4 regions of the Amphibacillus xylanus NBRC 15112 genome follow, and region 2 is predicted to be linked to each of the others. Evidence: riboswitches for the same ligand, from Rfam matches in the RefSeq annotation. Region 2 holds a riboswitch; each other region holds the start of a gene.
What was found. A riboswitch is a leader RNA that binds a small molecule or an ion and turns the genes downstream of it on or off. The one in region 2 is predicted to bind S-adenosylmethionine.
Positions count from the first base shown of each region.

Region 1 (4,181 bases), 360 kb from region 2:
CTGCTAACATTTTTATCGTGACATATGGCATGATAGTCCACTTCCTTTTTTCAAAAAATAATTTACCGTTAGTGTACACTACCTGCGAAGAAAAATCATCCATTCACCTAACTGTAGCTTATTTACCCCAAACTTCTTTAGCAATCTTAACGACATGCTCAAGCTTATTCCACTGGTCCTGTTCAGTAAGTAAGTTACCATGATGTGTCGAAGCAAAACCACATTGCGGGCTTAGGCATAGTTGCTCTAACGGCACATATTTTGCCGCTTCCTTAATTCTCGCTTTCACTTCATCAACGTCCTCAAGTTCACCCCGCTTCGATGTAATCAAGCCAAGCACCACCTTAGCGCCTCCATGCGGAATATGCTTAAGCGGCTCAAACCCGCCAGAACGCTCATCATCATATTCTAAGAAAAAGCCATCAACCTTTTCATTAGCAAAAACCGTCGGTGCAATATATTCATAGCTACCTGTGAAAGCGTAGGTCGATTGATAGTTGCCACGACAAATATGGGTTGTCACTTTTAAGTCCTCTGGCTTATCTGCTAAAATCTCGTTCACGACTCGAACAGCTAATTCAATTAAGTACTCTCGCTTATATGGTCCACTATCAAAATCAATCTCAGGTGATGCCAATACAGCAAAGTTGACATCATCTAATTGTAAATAACGAACCCCCGCATCATAAAATGCCTTAATCGCATCACGGTACGCCTGAATGATATCAACAGCATACGCTTCATAGTCTGGGTAAATCTCTGAGTTAAAAATCTCCTCCCTAAACAATTGGTTAGGACTTGGAATCGTTTGTTTAACTACCGCACGTCCAGCGACAATTTTGTTCAATTCAATAAAATCATTAATAAATGGATGCTCAGGATTAAATGAAATTTTCCCTATATTTCTAACGTGATACGCCTCAGTCTCAACACCCTTAAAGGAATAACCTCTGTCAGGCACATACCCCTCGATCCCAATTAAATTTTCTAGAAAATCAAGATGCCACCAATCACGACGGAACTCCCCGTCTGTCACAACCTCTAAACCAATCTCAATCTGCTTTTCAACAACATGCGTCACTTCCTCTAGCTCGACCTGCTTTAAATCTGCTAAGCTAATTTTTCCTGTTTTATAATCTTTACGTGCCTGCTTTAATCGTTCAGGTCTTAATAAACTCCCAACATGATCTGCATAAAATGGTGCTTGAATCGTCATTTCCCATCGCTCACTTTCTTAGTTTAATTTAGAAAAACTTCTCGTTATATCTGTCTTTAAATCCTCAACTGCTTCAATCCCTACTGAAAATCGAAGCAATCGATCATCAATTCCTAACTCAATCCTTTTTTGTTCAGGTATATCCGCGTGCGTCTGTGTGGCCGGATACGTTATAAAGCTTTCCACCCCACCCAAACTTTCAGCAAAACTAATTAACTTTAATTCTTGTAAAAATTGTTTAACCCATTTCCCGTTTTTCAATTGGAAGGAGATCATCCCACCTTTCCCCGGATAAAAGACCTCAGCAACACATGGATGTTCCGCTAAAAATTGAACGAGCGCTTTTGCATTTTTCTCCTGTTGTTTTAAACGTAATGCTAAAGTTTTCATCCCCCTAATGACTAGCCACGCATCAAATGGTGACAATGTTGCACCAATATTATTGTGTAAATCTGCAAGTTGCTCAGCTAGTTTAGGCGATTTTGCAACAACCAATCCAGCTAAAACATCGTTATGTCCTGCCAAATATTTCGTCGCACTATGCACAACAATATCTGCGCCAAGCTTTAAAGGCTGTTGTAAATATGGTGTGTAAAACGTATTATCAACAATCAATAGAAGATTATGCTTGCGCGTAAGCTCAGCTACAGCTTCAAGATCAATTTCAGTTAATAACGGGTTCGTCGGCGTTTCAATAAAAATTGCTTTCGTCTCGCTAGTAATCTCCGCTTCTACCTCACTCAAATGTTCAAAGTCTACATAACTCACATTTAGTTTCCCTTGGTTTTGCCAATGTTCAAGCAGTCGATACGTCCCGCCATATAGCTGATCAGATCCGATCACTTGATCACCCACTTTGAATAAAGCAAGCACAAGCTCAATTGCCGCCATTCCAGAACTCGTGGCAAAACCAGCTACCCCACCCTCTAGCAAAGCAATGCCATCCTCTAAAATCTGGCGCGTCGGATTTTTTGTTCTCGTATAATCAAAACCAGTCGATTCACCTAACGTCCTGTGATGGTATGCAGTCGATAAATGGATTGGCGCACTCACCGCCCCTGTTACCTCATCAATCCGATTACCCAATTGTGTCAAAATTGTTTCCTGATTTAACACCACTTTTCACCTCCTTTTATCAAAATAAAAAAGACTCTCTATAAGAAGAAAGTCTTTAACTAAAAAAAGGCATTCTTCTTATCTTCTAGGCAGTTGCCTATTTGGAATTAGCACCGTTCCTTGCTCTACACAAGGTGGTTGCTGAGACGTCACTGGGCCAATCCCTCAGTCTCTCTGGATAAGAAATAAAAGTATACAATTTTAGCTCGCTTCTAAATGATGCAATTGACTTATGTAATAGCTTAAGCTAATTTCTTTAAAATATCAAGATGTTTTTTTAATTTTCTGAAAAAGTTGATGATACACAATATTTTGTGTAAGAAGAAGTATAATTAAAAAACAGGTAGAACATCCTCTTGATAGTTACAGGATTAACTAATAGAAAGGATGATCTACCATGTTAAACAGTATTACCGAAAATATATTTTCTAATCACATCTTTTGTGTTAGCGGCAAATGGAGTGGGGGTGTGGAATCTTTAACGATTGATTAAGTTTTTTGCACAAACGTTAATGATTTGCGACTTATCTTCAACCTTTGAACAGATTTTACGACTAAACGTTAACGATTTACGCTTTATCTTCAACCTTTGAGCGAGTTTTAACACCAAACGTTAATGATTAACGCTCTATCTTTAATCTTTGAGCAAGCTTTACCGCAAAACATTTACGATTCGGACTTATCTTTAACATTTGAGAGTGATTTAACACCAAACGTTTACGATTAACCACTAATCTTTAATCTTTTAGCAGATTTTACGACTAAACGTTAATGATTAACGCATTATCTTCAACCTTTGAACAAGTTTTAACACCAAACGTTAACGATTAGAGCATTATCTTCAACCTTTGATCGGTTTTTAACACCAAACGTTAATGATTAACGCTCTATCTTTAATCTTTGAGCAAGTTTTACCGCAAAACGTTAACGATTCGGACTTATCTTTAACATTTAAGCGTGATTTAACACCAAACGTTTACGATTAACCACTAATCTTTAATCTTTGATCGGATTTTACGACTAAACGTTTACGATTTACGCATTATCTTCAACCTTTGAGCGAGTTTTAACACAAAAGGTTTACGATTAACCACTTATCTTCAACTTTTGAGCAATTTTCACAACTAAACGTTAACAATTAGCCCTTTTCCGGCAAAAATTATAGCTGTTTCCGGGCTAACAACAAAAAACACCCCATCATATGACAGGGTGTCAGCACATGCAGAGCGAAAATTCTCCTAAACTCGCTCTAGTTGATGTGCTTCTCGATCGGCAATTATTTTTTCAACAATATCTTCGCCGAGGCGCTCGATTGTTCGGCCTTCTTCACGTAAATCGCGACCTAAAGCGGCTGATGCCATGTTAATCAATGATGTACAAATTGGTGTTGCGACATCGACTTTTGCTGCGATCGTTTCTAATAAAACTAAGCCTTGTGGTACGTCTTCGGAAATATATCGTGAATCAACGACAACAGGGCCTTTAGCGCGAGTTGGCATTGCAGCATACCAGAAGAAAACTTCTTTTGCATCGCGGCTATCGTCCAACGTATTACGATACTTACATGCCTCAACGTAAGAAAGTCTCTCGGAGCCCAGCTTTTCCATAACATCCATTTTCTCAGCATCAAGTGCTTCGAGTATATTCCATACGCTAGGTGTGAAAACTTCATGGTACATGCAATAGTCTCCATTTGTCTTTTCAATTCTAGGAATACTCATGATTGCGCCAACTGTATGGACAATCAAGTTAGGATTATGCAACGCTGCCTCGATGACTGAAGGCACGTAGGCAAATGGGAAACCTAATTTATTTAAAGTTTTCTTCGCTTCCTCAGTTCGGCTCGCTG
Region 1 covers NC_018704.1:2,071,456-2,075,636, forward strand. Annotated here, with positions in the region: gene AXY_RS10025 (2-hydroxymuconate tautomerase) at 1-31, opposite strand, end outside; gene AXY_RS10030 (5-methyltetrahydropteroyltriglutamate--homocysteine S-methyltransferase) at 119-1,216, opposite strand; gene AXY_RS10035 (methionine biosynthesis PLP-dependent protein) at 1,235-2,332, opposite strand; SAM riboswitch class I at 2,408-2,517, opposite strand; gene AXY_RS10040 (NAD/NADP-dependent octopine/nopaline dehydrogenase family protein) at 3,571-4,181, opposite strand, start outside.
Region 1: it holds a riboswitch for S-adenosylmethionine, as region 2 does, so the genes downstream of both, AXY_RS10035 (methionine biosynthesis PLP-dependent protein) here and AXY_RS11575 (methionine ABC transporter ATP-binding protein) in region 2, are expected to answer to the same signal.

Region 2 (4,181 bases):
ATGTTGGTAGATAAAATAAATAGTATTACGAAATACCCAAAAGCAAAATAGCTTGCTTTTGGGTATTTTTTTATCTCTTCTGTTCTAGTTTTTTTGGAAAAACCATATAGATAGGTTAGCTAGATTAAATAATTTTATAGAAAAGGGATAATGAAAATGATCTATATAATTTTCGCTTTATTGTTTGTTTCAGTATTTGAAGTCTTTGCACATAGCTCAATTATCAGTTCGTTTATGGTTGTCTTGGGCGGGTCTGATATGATGCTAATTATTTTATTTGTTGTGTATTTAATGGCGGTAATGATCGGAGCCATTCTTTCTGGTTATTTGATTGATCAAGTAGGTGCAAAATTCATTTCAATCATTGGGTTGTTCGCAGTATCTGGGATATTAGTTGTTTATCTATTTGTTCATTCACCGGGTCAATTGTTAACGATTAGATTTGTCCATGGCTTATTTAGTGGGTTTTTATTTACTAGTATACTTGTTCAATTATCAACAATTGAGACATCAGTAGTTAAAGGTAGTTTTATAAAATATTCAGCTTGTATCATATGTCTGGCTTCATTTCTTGGATCAAGTTTTGGTGTTATTATGAGCAAACATTTTGTTGTTGAATCTGTATTTTACTCAATCAGTTTGTTAATATTTGCGCTCGGTGTTGTTAGTATTTTTATAATAAAAGAACCTGAAGTAGCGCAACGAATATTAAGCTTCTCAAAATACCTTAAGGCGACATTTGTCTTAGTCAATCAATCAGTAATGGGCTATAGCTATTCTGCTGCGCTATTATTGATGTTTACTCAAGGCACATTGCACTACCTACTACCACAAAAAATAGCTACATTAGGAGAATCATCTAGCTTAACGGTGTATTTGCTCACTGTTTTTATTCTAGTTAGTAGTATTGTATTACTCCTACCAACTAAAAAACTCTTTGAGCGTTTTTCAACAGAGATCATCATAATCTTTGGAATGCTAATATTGTCTTTATGTCTATTCATGATTAGTTTTATTAATTTAGTTCCCATTCTGTATATATTAATGACCATGTACGGGTTTGGATTTGCTTGTGTATTATTACCGATTTTACAAGGTGTTGTAGAGGGTCCTTCAGACGTTAATCGAGGCATTGGCTTTGGATTATTAATTTGTTTTATGGCATTTGGTGTGTTGGCAGGGCCATTTGTTACAGGCGTTTTTCCGACTATTTCACTATCATTTTTAATTGGTGGATTTATTTTAGCGCTCTGTTCAGCTTATTATGGATTCTCGATTAAACTAAATCAAATAAACTCAATGATTAACAACTAATCCCAGGCGAATCAATTTTTATAGAATTTAGTTTATTAACTTAATAATAAAAATTTTCAAAAAACGGTTGACAATTAAAAAGTTCGCTATATAATTGGATTTACAACTTTTAATAAAAAACTAAATAGTTTGTTTTTTCTTATCCAGAGAGATGGAGGGACTAGGCCCAATGATATCTCGGCAACAGATTCATTTATGAAAACTGTGCCAATTCCTACAAGTGCGATATGCATTTGAAAGATGAGAAAGAGCGGTTTCTAATTTTCGGATAGAATCCTTTCTTTTCATCTTTTGAAAAGGAAGGATTTTTTGTTTTTGCAAAAGTTTTCTATGTGGGGGGAATGGTTCGTGATTAAGTTCAGTGATGTATCCAAAACGTTTACGATTGGAAAAAGGCAGGTTCATGCTGTTCAAGATGTGTCACTCGAGGTGAGTGAAGGTGATATTTTTGGCATTATTGGCTTTAGTGGTGCTGGAAAAAGTACATTATTACGGCTTGTTAATCAGTTAGAGCGACCGACAAAGGGCTCGGTTTTTATCAGGGATATAGATATTAGTAAGCTATCGGCCAAACAATTGCGGAAGCAGCGGAGCCAAATCGGGATGATTTTTCAAAACTTTAATTTATTAACATCACGTAATGTTGCTGGAAATATTGCTTATCCACTTAAAGTAGCCGGCTATAACAAACATGAGATTAAAGAACGAGTTACTGAATTACTTGAATTCGTTGGATTATCTGATAAAGCCAAGGACTATCCTGAACAGTTGTCAGGAGGTCAAAAACAACGAGTAGGCATTGCAAGAGCACTTGCTTCGTCTCCTGAGATTTTGATTTGTGATGAAGCAACCTCAGCTTTAGATCCAGAAACAACGCAGGATATCTTGAGGTTGCTAAAGAAGGTGAATCGTGAACTAGGCGTAACCATTTTATTAATCACTCACGAAATGCATGTAATTCAATCTATTTGTAATAAAGTTGCGGTAATGGAAAGTGGTCGAGTGATTGAGTCAGGTCCGGTCTTTGATGTTTTTACAAATCCGAAGCATACGACTACACGTCGCTTTATTCAATCGGTACAAAAAGATTTACCTTCAGATACGATTTTACAAGAGTGGCAGAGAAATAATGGCGGCAAATTATATCGTGTTATCTTCAAGGGTTCATCTACTGTTGATCCATTACTATCAACGATTACAAAGAAATACAACGTAGATTTTAATATTATTTATGGCTCAGTCCAGGAATTACAGGAGCAGCTTTTTGGCAATATGATAATTTCTCTTATTGGGGATGAAGGTAATAAGCAAAAGGTTCTAACTGAATTATCGAATCTAGTTGAAGTGAGGGAGGTTGATATTAATGAACGTTGATTGGATAACTTTTTGGCCGAGAGTCGTTGAAGCAACAGGTGAAACGATCTTCATGGTTGCGAGTACACTGTTCTTCGGTACAATTTTAGGCTTAACGATTGGGTTATTGTTATATGTTTCAAGAGATAATCATCTGCTTGAAAACAAGTTTGTCTTCAATCTATTAAACTTTGTTATTAATTTAATTCGCCCAATTCCATTTATTATATTTTTAGTTGCAATTTCACCAATTACGCGTCAAGTCATTGGCACAACGATTGGTACGGTTGCTGCGATTTTCCCAATGACGATTGTGGCGAGCTTTTCGATTGCTCGAGTTGTTGAAAATAACCTTGTCAATATTGATCCAGGTGTCATTGAAGCAGCTCAGGCTATGGGGGCAGGTCCATTGAGAATCATTTGTACTGTGCTAATCCCAGAAGCGCTTGGTCCACTGATCCTTGGCTTAACATTTATGACAATTAGTTTAATCGACTTTTCAGCAATTGCAGGAACAGTTGGAGGGGGTGGTTTGGGACATCTGGCAATGACTTACGGCTATCAACGGTTCGATACAAGTGTGATGGCGGTGACGGTGTTAATATTAATCGTTCTTGTTCAAAGTGCTCAGTGGGTTGGTAACACAATTTCTAGAAAGATCATGAGAAAGTAATTTTTGAAAATAAGGGAGAGATCTAATTATGAAAAAGTTTAAGAGTTTATTAGTTTTACTTGTCGTCTTGTTTCTAGTCGCGTGTGATTCAACAAGTGGTAAGACTGCAACAGCAGATGATCCTGTACTTGTCAAAATTGGAGTGAACGGTTCAGACGGTAAGCAGTGGCCAATTTTAAAAGAAAAAGCTGCAAAAGAAGGCATTGAAATCGAGTTAGTTGAGTTCACCGATTATACAATTCCAAACAATGCACTTGCTGAAGGTGAAGTTGATTTAAATGCTTTCCAACACTTTTCCTTCTTAGCACAGTACGTTAATGAAAGTGGCAATGACCTTTATCCGATTGGTTCAACAGTTTTTGCACCGTTAGGTCTTTATTCAGAAAAAATAACAAATATCAGTGAATTAAAAGCAGGCGACAAAATTGCAATTCCAGATGACCCATCGAACCAAGCACGAGCATTGCGATTATTAGAGAGCGCTGGTTTGATTACACTTGCAGATGATTTTGGTCTGTTTGGTGATCCAAGCAAGGTAATAGATAACCCACTAAATCTTGAAATTATCCCAATGGTAGCACAGCAAACACCGCGCGTTTTACCAGATGTCGCTGGATCTATTATCAACAACGGAATTGCCGGTCAGGCTGGTTTTGATCCTGCGAATGACCCAATTTACAGAGAATCAGGTGAGGATGAGAGTGTCTATCCATACATCAATTTGATTGCAGCTCGAACAGAAGATAAAGATAACGAAGTCTATAAAAAGATTGTTGAATTGTATCAAGAACCAGATATTGCAGCAGCCATTGCTGAAGATACAAATCACGGGTCGTTTATT
Region 2 covers NC_018704.1:2,435,378-2,439,558, reverse strand. Annotated here, with positions in the region: gene AXY_RS11585 (glycosyl hydrolase 115 family protein) at 1-14, shown strand, start outside; gene AXY_RS11580 (MFS transporter) at 157-1,314, shown strand; SAM riboswitch class I at 1,451-1,561, shown strand; gene AXY_RS11575 (methionine ABC transporter ATP-binding protein) at 1,663-2,688, shown strand; gene AXY_RS11570 (methionine ABC transporter permease) at 2,678-3,340, shown strand; gene AXY_RS11565 (MetQ/NlpA family ABC transporter substrate-binding protein) at 3,369-4,181, shown strand, end outside.

Region 3 (4,181 bases), 980 kb from region 2:
TAATGGTTCAATATGAACACCACCAAGATTGACAATATCATAATTATTCTCAGCAATTGATTTTTCTAAAAATGGTATATGTTGAAAGAAGTTTGCATCAAGTTCTCCACGTGCTAAATCTTCATTTGGTAGTGCGTAATCTGTGTAAGTTTCAATCACAAGCTCAATACCTTCTTCAGCCAATAGATCAGAGATTTCTTCTAATATTTCCCCGTGTGGCACACTAGTCGCCCCTACTTTTATTACATTTTCATCAGAACTTGAATCCCCACATGCTGCTAGAAACAAACTTGCAATAATTAAAACAATACCCAACAATCTCTTTTTCATTATTATCTCCCCTTATTGTTTTTTTTATATTAACGCTTATCAATTTTCTTCGTGATAAAATCACCAATAAATTGAAAAACGAAAACGATAACGATAATTAAAACAGTACAAACAAAGACAATATCAAAATCACGTCTTGTGAAGCCAAAGTAATAGGCATAGTCACCTAATCCTCCAGCTCCGATCATTCCTGCTACTGCGGTATAGCCAACGATAGCAATTGTCGTTACGGTAATACCAGATACAAGCGCAGGCATTGACTCCTTGATCAGAACCTTCCAAATAATTGTTGAAACTTTTGCTCCCATCGATTCAGCGGCCTCAATTACACCTTTATCTACTTCTCGTAAAGCAATCTCAACCAATCGGGCATAAAATGGAGCAGCACCGATAATCAATGCAGGTAAAGCTGCATTAGTTCCTCTGAAAGTTCCGAATAATAGCATTGTAAATGGAAATAGTAAGAAAATTAAAATAGCAAAAGGAATCGCTCGAAAAACATTCACTACAGTAGCTACTATTAAGTTAATGTATTTATTTTCCCAAAGTCCATCCGGTGATGTAAGGTATAGAACTAATCCTAATATTAGACCTAATACTAATGTGCCAAGCATCGACACTAATGTCATGTATAGTGTTTCACCAGTTGCTTCAATTAAATCTAGCCATTCAACATTTGGAAACAAATTAGTCATGTCAAATCACCTCCACTTTAACAGTGGTTGATTGAATATACTTAATCGCTGATTCAATCCATTCATCACGACCAGTTATATGAACATACAGTGATCCATAAGGACCGGCTTGTGTCTGCTTAATATTACCATGTAATATATTTAGCTCCACATCAAACTTTTTAGCTACTTGACTAATTAACGATTGATTTGTTGTCTCGCCAATAAACTGTAGCTTCAAGAGTTTTCCTGTTGAAACAGTTTGAAGCAAAGTTTCTTCAGTGACCTCTTCATCAGGTTTACCCATCACTTGTTCAACAAATCGTTTTGTAACTTGATGTTGTGGATTTGAAAACAAGTCGAGTACGGCCCCTTGTTCGACAATTCGACCATTTTCCATGACCGCTACGTTATGACAAATCTTTTGAATGACATCCATTTCATGTGTAATGAGAATAATCGTCAATCCTAATTTTTCATTTATATCCACTAATAACGATAATATAGAATCTGTTGTTTCTGGATCCAAAGCTGAAGTAGCCTCATCACAAAGTAAGATCTTCGGACGATTTGCCAAAGCACGAGCAATACCCACTCTTTGCTTTTGACCACCACTTAATTGTGAGGGATAAGCATCTTCTCTCCCTATTAATCCGACTAAGTTAATCAGTTCATCAACTCTTTTTTCACGTTCAGCTTTTTCAATACCGGCAATCTCTAATGGAAATGCAATATTCTCACGAACTGTCCGTGACCAAAGTAAATTAAAATGTTGAAAAATCATCCCAATATCTTGTCGTCTTAATCGTAGTTCCTTTTTGGATAATTTCGTAATATCCTCATCATCAATAATAATTGATCCACTTGTTGGCTCCTCAAGTCGATTTATCAAACGGACAAATGTACTTTTCCCTGCCCCACTATAGCCGATAACACCAAAAATTTCTCCCGGCTTAATCGATAAATTAATCTTGTCAACTGCATGTATCTCACTTTTACCTAAGGAAAATCGTTTTGTTAGTTGACTTATTTTAATCATTTGACTCCCCATCCTTTAAAATGACGAAATAAAAACGCCTTTCTGTTTATGAAAGAACAGAAAGACGTATTTTTATATCTAGTCTCTATGCTCTCTCATCTATCAAAGCTTTTTGCTTTGCAGGAATTGGCACCATTTTAAACAAACATTGTTTAACGGTTGCCGGGTTTCATCGGGCCAGTCCCTCCACCACTCTAAATAAGAGAATATTATATTTAATTAACTGATATCATAGCATTTGATCTTTATAGTGTCAATTGTTTTTTTGAAAATTGCTAATACATGTTATACTATAAAAAAAATAGAATTGGATGAATGATTTTGAAAGCACCTATATTTCAATTACCTTATTTAGACGATCAGAGTGAGATTTTTAACTTAGAGGATCATCTTGGAAATATCATTGTTCTAACATTTTGGACTTCGTGGTGTCCAGAGTGTAGTGTTGATTTAATGTTAAAGGAAAAACTTTATCAAGCAAGCGATAAGAATATCGTAAAATTCCTTACGATAAATGTTTCTGGCAGAGAACGTAGCACCATCGCTGGTCTCAAATATTTCCGTGAATATTTAACACAACCAACATTAATTGATCGAGGAGTTGAAACATACCGTACATATAATTGTCATGGCGTACCTACAACAGTAATCATCAATCCAAAAGGTGAATTGATTAAGCAAATAACAGGACAAGTAGATCTGATTGAGTTAATCGATACGATTCGTCCGTTTATCTAGACAAGTCATTTTAAAAATCGATTCATAATCCTACTAGACAATGTGTAAGATACCCATAAGTTTAATGGTAGGATGAGTAATAATAACAGAACATCTGTCACAATCGACCATGGCACAAACTCGATGTTAATCAACCATCTAACTAAAATAAACAGAATAAAAAATATTATAACTGTTAAGATGAGTTTTATAATAAGTTGCCTATTCCTCAACTTAATCACTCCTATCAATTATTTACTAAGTAGACGCAGTTAACTTGCAAAATATTCTGGAAAGCCCACTGATACAATAAGGCAATCTTTCTAAATTGAGATTTATTGACTTAATCTTAGCACTTTTATAATTTTTTACCAACCGGTCTAATTCTATAAAATCACGCAAAAAAATCAACACTAGCCGGTTAAACTTGATTAAGTAAGTCTCCTAATCCAAGTTTAAGCTAGTGTCACCTTTAATTTGACTCATTTTAGGCTTGATCTAAAAGCTTTTCATACTGCTCAGCTGTTAACAACTGCTCTAGCTCTTTTTCATCAGTCGCCTTAGCTACAATTAACCAACCATTCTCATATGGTGATTCATTAACTAATTCTGGCTGATCTTCTAGCTCTTCATTTACTTCCGTTACAACTAATGAGATTGGTGCATAGAGCTCAGATACTGTTTTAACAGACTCTACACTCCCAAATGTGTCTGTTGCAGATAGTTGATCAGCAACTTCAGGTAATTCAACAAATACAATATCCCCAAGCTCATCTTGCGCATGCTCAGTAATTCCTATTCGAAAGCTGTCGCCTTCTTGCTTAACCCACACATGTTCATCTGAATATTTTAAATTACTTGGAACACTCATGAAAATCCTCCTTTATTATTTCCAAACTTGTTCGTATTCTTCTATCTTAAATCCTAATGTAACATGATTACCATCAAATGCAAGTGGACGTTTAATCAACATGCCATCAGAGGCTAAGATTTGAATTTGCTCTTCTTCTGTCATAGCTGGCAATTTATCTTTAAGTTGCATTTCTCGATACTTAATGCCACTCGTATTAAAGAACCGTTTAATTGGCAACTCACTTATTTTAATGATCTTAGTTAATTGCTCGGCAGTTGGCGTCTTTTCCACAATATTAAGATCCCGATATTCTACATTATTTTCATCTAACCATTTCTTTGCATTACGACATGTACTGCACTTTGGATAACAATAAAACTCAAGCAACATATTCACTCCTTAGTTATCAACTAATATGTATAGTATAAGTTGGATAGCTCGTTTTTGCTAGTAAACTGCTTATTGACTAATATGTGAACAAAAATATAAATTACTCGCTAACGAATGAGCTATTTCATTGGTGTTGCATATTGTTTTAAGGATTTAGCCATATTACCAGTATCATTAC
Region 3 covers NC_018704.1:843,921-848,101, reverse strand. Annotated here, with positions in the region: gene AXY_RS04225 (MetQ/NlpA family ABC transporter substrate-binding protein) at 1-330, opposite strand, end outside; gene AXY_RS04220 (methionine ABC transporter permease) at 360-1,025, opposite strand; gene AXY_RS04215 (methionine ABC transporter ATP-binding protein) at 1,027-2,043, opposite strand; SAM riboswitch class I at 2,136-2,248, opposite strand; gene AXY_RS04210 (TlpA family protein disulfide reductase) at 2,359-2,781, shown strand; gene gcvH (glycine cleavage system protein GcvH) at 3,248-3,631, opposite strand; gene AXY_RS04200 (arsenate reductase family protein) at 3,647-4,003, opposite strand.
Region 3: it holds a riboswitch for S-adenosylmethionine, as region 2 does, so the genes downstream of both, AXY_RS04215 (methionine ABC transporter ATP-binding protein) here and AXY_RS11575 (methionine ABC transporter ATP-binding protein) in region 2, are expected to answer to the same signal.

Region 4 (4,181 bases), 240 kb from region 2:
ATAGGTCATGAATTGGAATAAAGTGTCCTTGCTCATAACTTTCAAATGTCACTTTGCCAATATTATTCCACTTGTTTAATATATCCTCGAGTGCCTCAACCTCATCAAAATAGCCTTCAAAAGGATTATAAAACCCGATTAGAAAAATTTCCACATCTTCATTGTATGATTGAATGAGCTCGAATAGTTCTATTAATCGAGATTGATAATGATCGATTTCTTCATCAAAAATCGCCTCATTTAAGCTTAAAATATTATCGCGAACAATTTTAATCATATCATTTGCACCGACAGTTAACAAAATAATATCTGCTCGCCGAATGGAACGTTGAACAGATGCTTCTTCTTTGATTCTATCAATGACTTGATTTGTTTTAAATCCTCTCTGACCAAAGTTATCAATTCTTACTCGATAATCCATAGCTGAAAGGCGACGCTTAACCGTTGACAAGTAGCCATCACGATTTGTTTCATCACCAACACCTTGAGTTAACGAATCACCAATAGCAGTAATATAATAGTCATTTTGGGTAAAGACATTTATCGTTTGCTCAACCGCTTCTTTAAGTGTTTGTGAAAGATCATTTGTTGCAGTTTGAACCTCTTCATCCATACTTTCCACTTGACTGATAACTTGATCAATAGGTTCTTGATCTGGCTCTGTAACAGTCGTTTGATTAAATTGATTCGGTCTTAAGAGAAGAAATAGAAATATGGCAAATAAGATAACTGTCATGCTTATCCAAAACAATTTAATTTTTCGTCGTCGCGTCATAGTTAACACCCATTCAGAAATAGTTAGATAATATTATTTATTCCCTTTAATGAAATAAATAAAACGATTCGGACGTACCCAATTTAATCTTGAAAAAAATGCACCGCTAACAATTAGCGGCGCAAGTTTATTTTTATTTAATCATGTTTAGGTGTGGCACGAATTTTCTTAGCTGCACCAAAAATACATTGATCTTCAACGTAAAATTGATCATTTGCTTCGGCTTGAGCTTTTAATTCAGTATAGTCATCTTTAGTTCTAAACCAGATCAGCTTCGCATCAGCTGGTAATTGGTCGATTGTACTTGGATTGGAGACAAACAATAGATCAATTGGATCTGTATTGTCAGCTAAGTCAGTTAATTTAAAGCCTAATTTCGTTAATTTTGCTAAACATTTATGCTGAGTCCGATCACCAGCAATGACTATATTCTTCGGTCTAATCCCACCATCTTCGCGAGCAAATGGTGATTCTAGTACCCAACGCACTGCATCATCTAGACTAAGTTTAATAGTAGGCTCTGTTCCCGTTGCTTTTGCAATTGCCTGATCTAGATCTGCAATAATATCGTCAATACTTTCTAAGCCAACTGATAAACGAATCAGTGATTCTGATACACCACTTGCTTTTAGCGCTTCTGCATCTAATTGCTGGTGAGTAGTTGATGCTGGATGAATAATTAGTGATTTTGCATCACCAACGTTAGCAACGTGAGAGAATAGTTTTATATGGTCAATGACTTTTCGACCGACCTCACGCCCACCCTTAACACCAAATGTAATAATTGATCCGAACGTATCAATTAAGTATTTCTTAGCTAATTCATGAGAAGGGTGTGATGCTAAGCCAGGGTAGTTTACCCATTCAACTTCAGGGTGATTCACTAAATAGCTTGCTACTTTTTCCGTATTTTCCGAATGACGCTTAATACGTAGGTTTAATGTTTCTAACCCTTGTAAGAAATAAAAAGCATTTTGAGGACTTAATGAAGGTCCGATATCACGTAATAATTGTACGCGTAATTTTAATGCGAAAGCAGCTGGACCGACATCAGTGCCAAAGCGGATACCGTGATACGTTTCATCTGGTTCAGTAAAGCCAGAAAAACGTCCTTGTGTCCAATCAAATCGACCACCATCGACAACAATTCCGCCTATTGAAGTCCCATGACCACCAATCCATTTTGTCGCAGAGTGAATGACGATATCTGCACCCCATTGAATTGGCTTCGCACCATATGGTGATGCAAAAGTATTATCAATAATTAACGGCACACCATGTTCATGGGCAATATCAGCGACCGCTTCAATATCAAACACATATAAAGATGGATTAGTAATTGTTTCAGCAAAAATCGCTTTTGTCTTATCAGTAATAGCCGCTCTAAAATTCTCAGGATCTGTACCATCAACAAAAACAACATTTATACCATACTTAGGTAGTGTCTCTTTGAATAAATTATAAGTTCCGCCATATAAATTACTATCAGCAATAATTTCATCACCAGTTCCTGCGAGGTTAAAAATCGCTAACGTAATCGCAGACATTCCTGAAGCAGTTGCTACAGCAGCCACACCATCTTCCAATATCGCAACACGCTGCTCAAATGCATCAATCGTTGGATTCATGATCCGCGTATAGATGTTGCCAGGCTCAGCTAGAGCGAATAAGTTTTGTGCATGCTCCGTATCTTTGAACACATAAGAAGTTGTTTGATAGATTGGAACTGCCCGTGATTGAGTTGTTGGGTCAACCTGTTGCCCCCCATGAATCAATTGCGTTTCTACACCGGTTGAACGAAACTGTTCTTTTGACATTTTTTAATCTCCTCCTTGAATGTGTATGTATAACTCTATTTACAAAAAAACCTCTTCTAAGTAAGAAGAGGTTGCGGTGTCTTAGCCTCGTCTTATCTGTCAGATTCATCATCTGTAGGATTTAGCACCTTTCTTACAAGTAGGTTGCTGGGCTTCGTAGGGCCTATTCCCTCCGCCACTCTCGATAAGAGCTATACATATTAGTATGGATTATAGTGGAGAATAAACTATTCGTCAAGTAATTAGTTTAAAAATTTAAACAATTTAGACAAATTGGTGAGAATAGCACAAAACTCTTATCAAACGCATAAATTATTGAAGGATAGGAGTTGAGGAAAATGGCAGAATATGAACAAGACTTTTTAAAAGCCGCTCGAGAGTGGGTCAGAAAAATGGATAGTCTATTCCAGCGCTATTCAGATGACAGCCTACTCGCATCGATCGATCAATTTTTTCAAAACAAACAAATACCAACTTATATTAAAAACACAGAAGATGAGTGGATCGTCACATATCAATTACCTGGTGTCACTAAAGACCGGATTAAAATGTTCATTCGAGACAACCGCTTAATTGTACAAGTAACTGAGGATGAGAGTCAGGAAATTAAAGACGATCAAAAAGATCTCTATCACTTTAAACAGTTTACTCGCTCAAGAGAAAGTATCATTCTTTTACCCGGTGCAATTATTCCTTCAACACTAAAAGCAGATTTCAGAAATGGCTTACTTAAAGTTAAAGCAAGAAAACAAAGAATTAATAAAAGAGATCTTTTACTAGATTAGCTTAAATCTCTCTGAATGATTTTGTACAACCGCTTTTGATTATGACTAGATTCATTAGTTTTGCTAAATATAATCAGAAGCGATTTTTTTAGCTTACAAATGTGAGTCAATTTCATAATACAAAAATCTAGTTAAGAACACGAACAATTACAAATGAAAATACAATATAATACGTAAATAAAGAAGCCTAATCAAGTGATTGGAACGGCAGGCGGCGACTCCAGCGGGAACAATCGTGTCCGAAGATCCAGTGATAAAAGCTTGAAAAGCTTTTATCAATTAGCTGAGGCCGATCCCGCGGAAAGCGTCCGCCTAGAGTGGAAATCACCGCGTCACCTGTAACCCAATTGTTCGTGTTTTATAGCCAATTAAGTCATTATGAAATTCATTCATGTATATTTGTGAACAATTATTGAGTTTTATGGTATATTTAGGACAAGGAAGGGGGTTTATATGTTGGGCTTTACTGAACTTATTATATTTTTAAACTTTCTTTTAGTCATTGCAATTGTTTTTCTTGAGCATAGAAATCCAACGTCAACATGGGCTTGGATTCTTGTTATTACATTTATCCCGATCTTTGGTTTTTTACTTTATTTAATTTTCGGACGCAAGCTGAGTCGTAAGCAACTATTTATTTGGGATAACAAAAGTAAATTAGGTGTAAAGAAAGCCGTAGCAAATCAACTAGAATTATTGGATGAAGGGAGTTTTCCTATTCCCGATCTTTATAAAGATAATATTGATTTATTCTACTTACACTTGCGCAATAATGATGCTATTTTAACTCATGAGAATAAGGTA
Region 4 covers NC_018704.1:2,193,418-2,197,598, reverse strand. Annotated here, with positions in the region: gene AXY_RS10580 (GDSL-type esterase/lipase family protein) at 1-775, opposite strand, end outside; gene AXY_RS10575 (O-acetylhomoserine aminocarboxypropyltransferase/cysteine synthase family protein) at 913-2,592, opposite strand; SAM riboswitch class I at 2,682-2,783, opposite strand; gene AXY_RS10570 (Hsp20/alpha crystallin family protein) at 2,931-3,377, shown strand; gene cls (cardiolipin synthase) at 3,831-4,181, shown strand, end outside.
Region 4: it holds a riboswitch for S-adenosylmethionine, as region 2 does, so the genes downstream of both, AXY_RS10575 (O-acetylhomoserine aminocarboxypropyltransferase/cysteine synthase family protein) here and AXY_RS11575 (methionine ABC transporter ATP-binding protein) in region 2, are expected to answer to the same signal.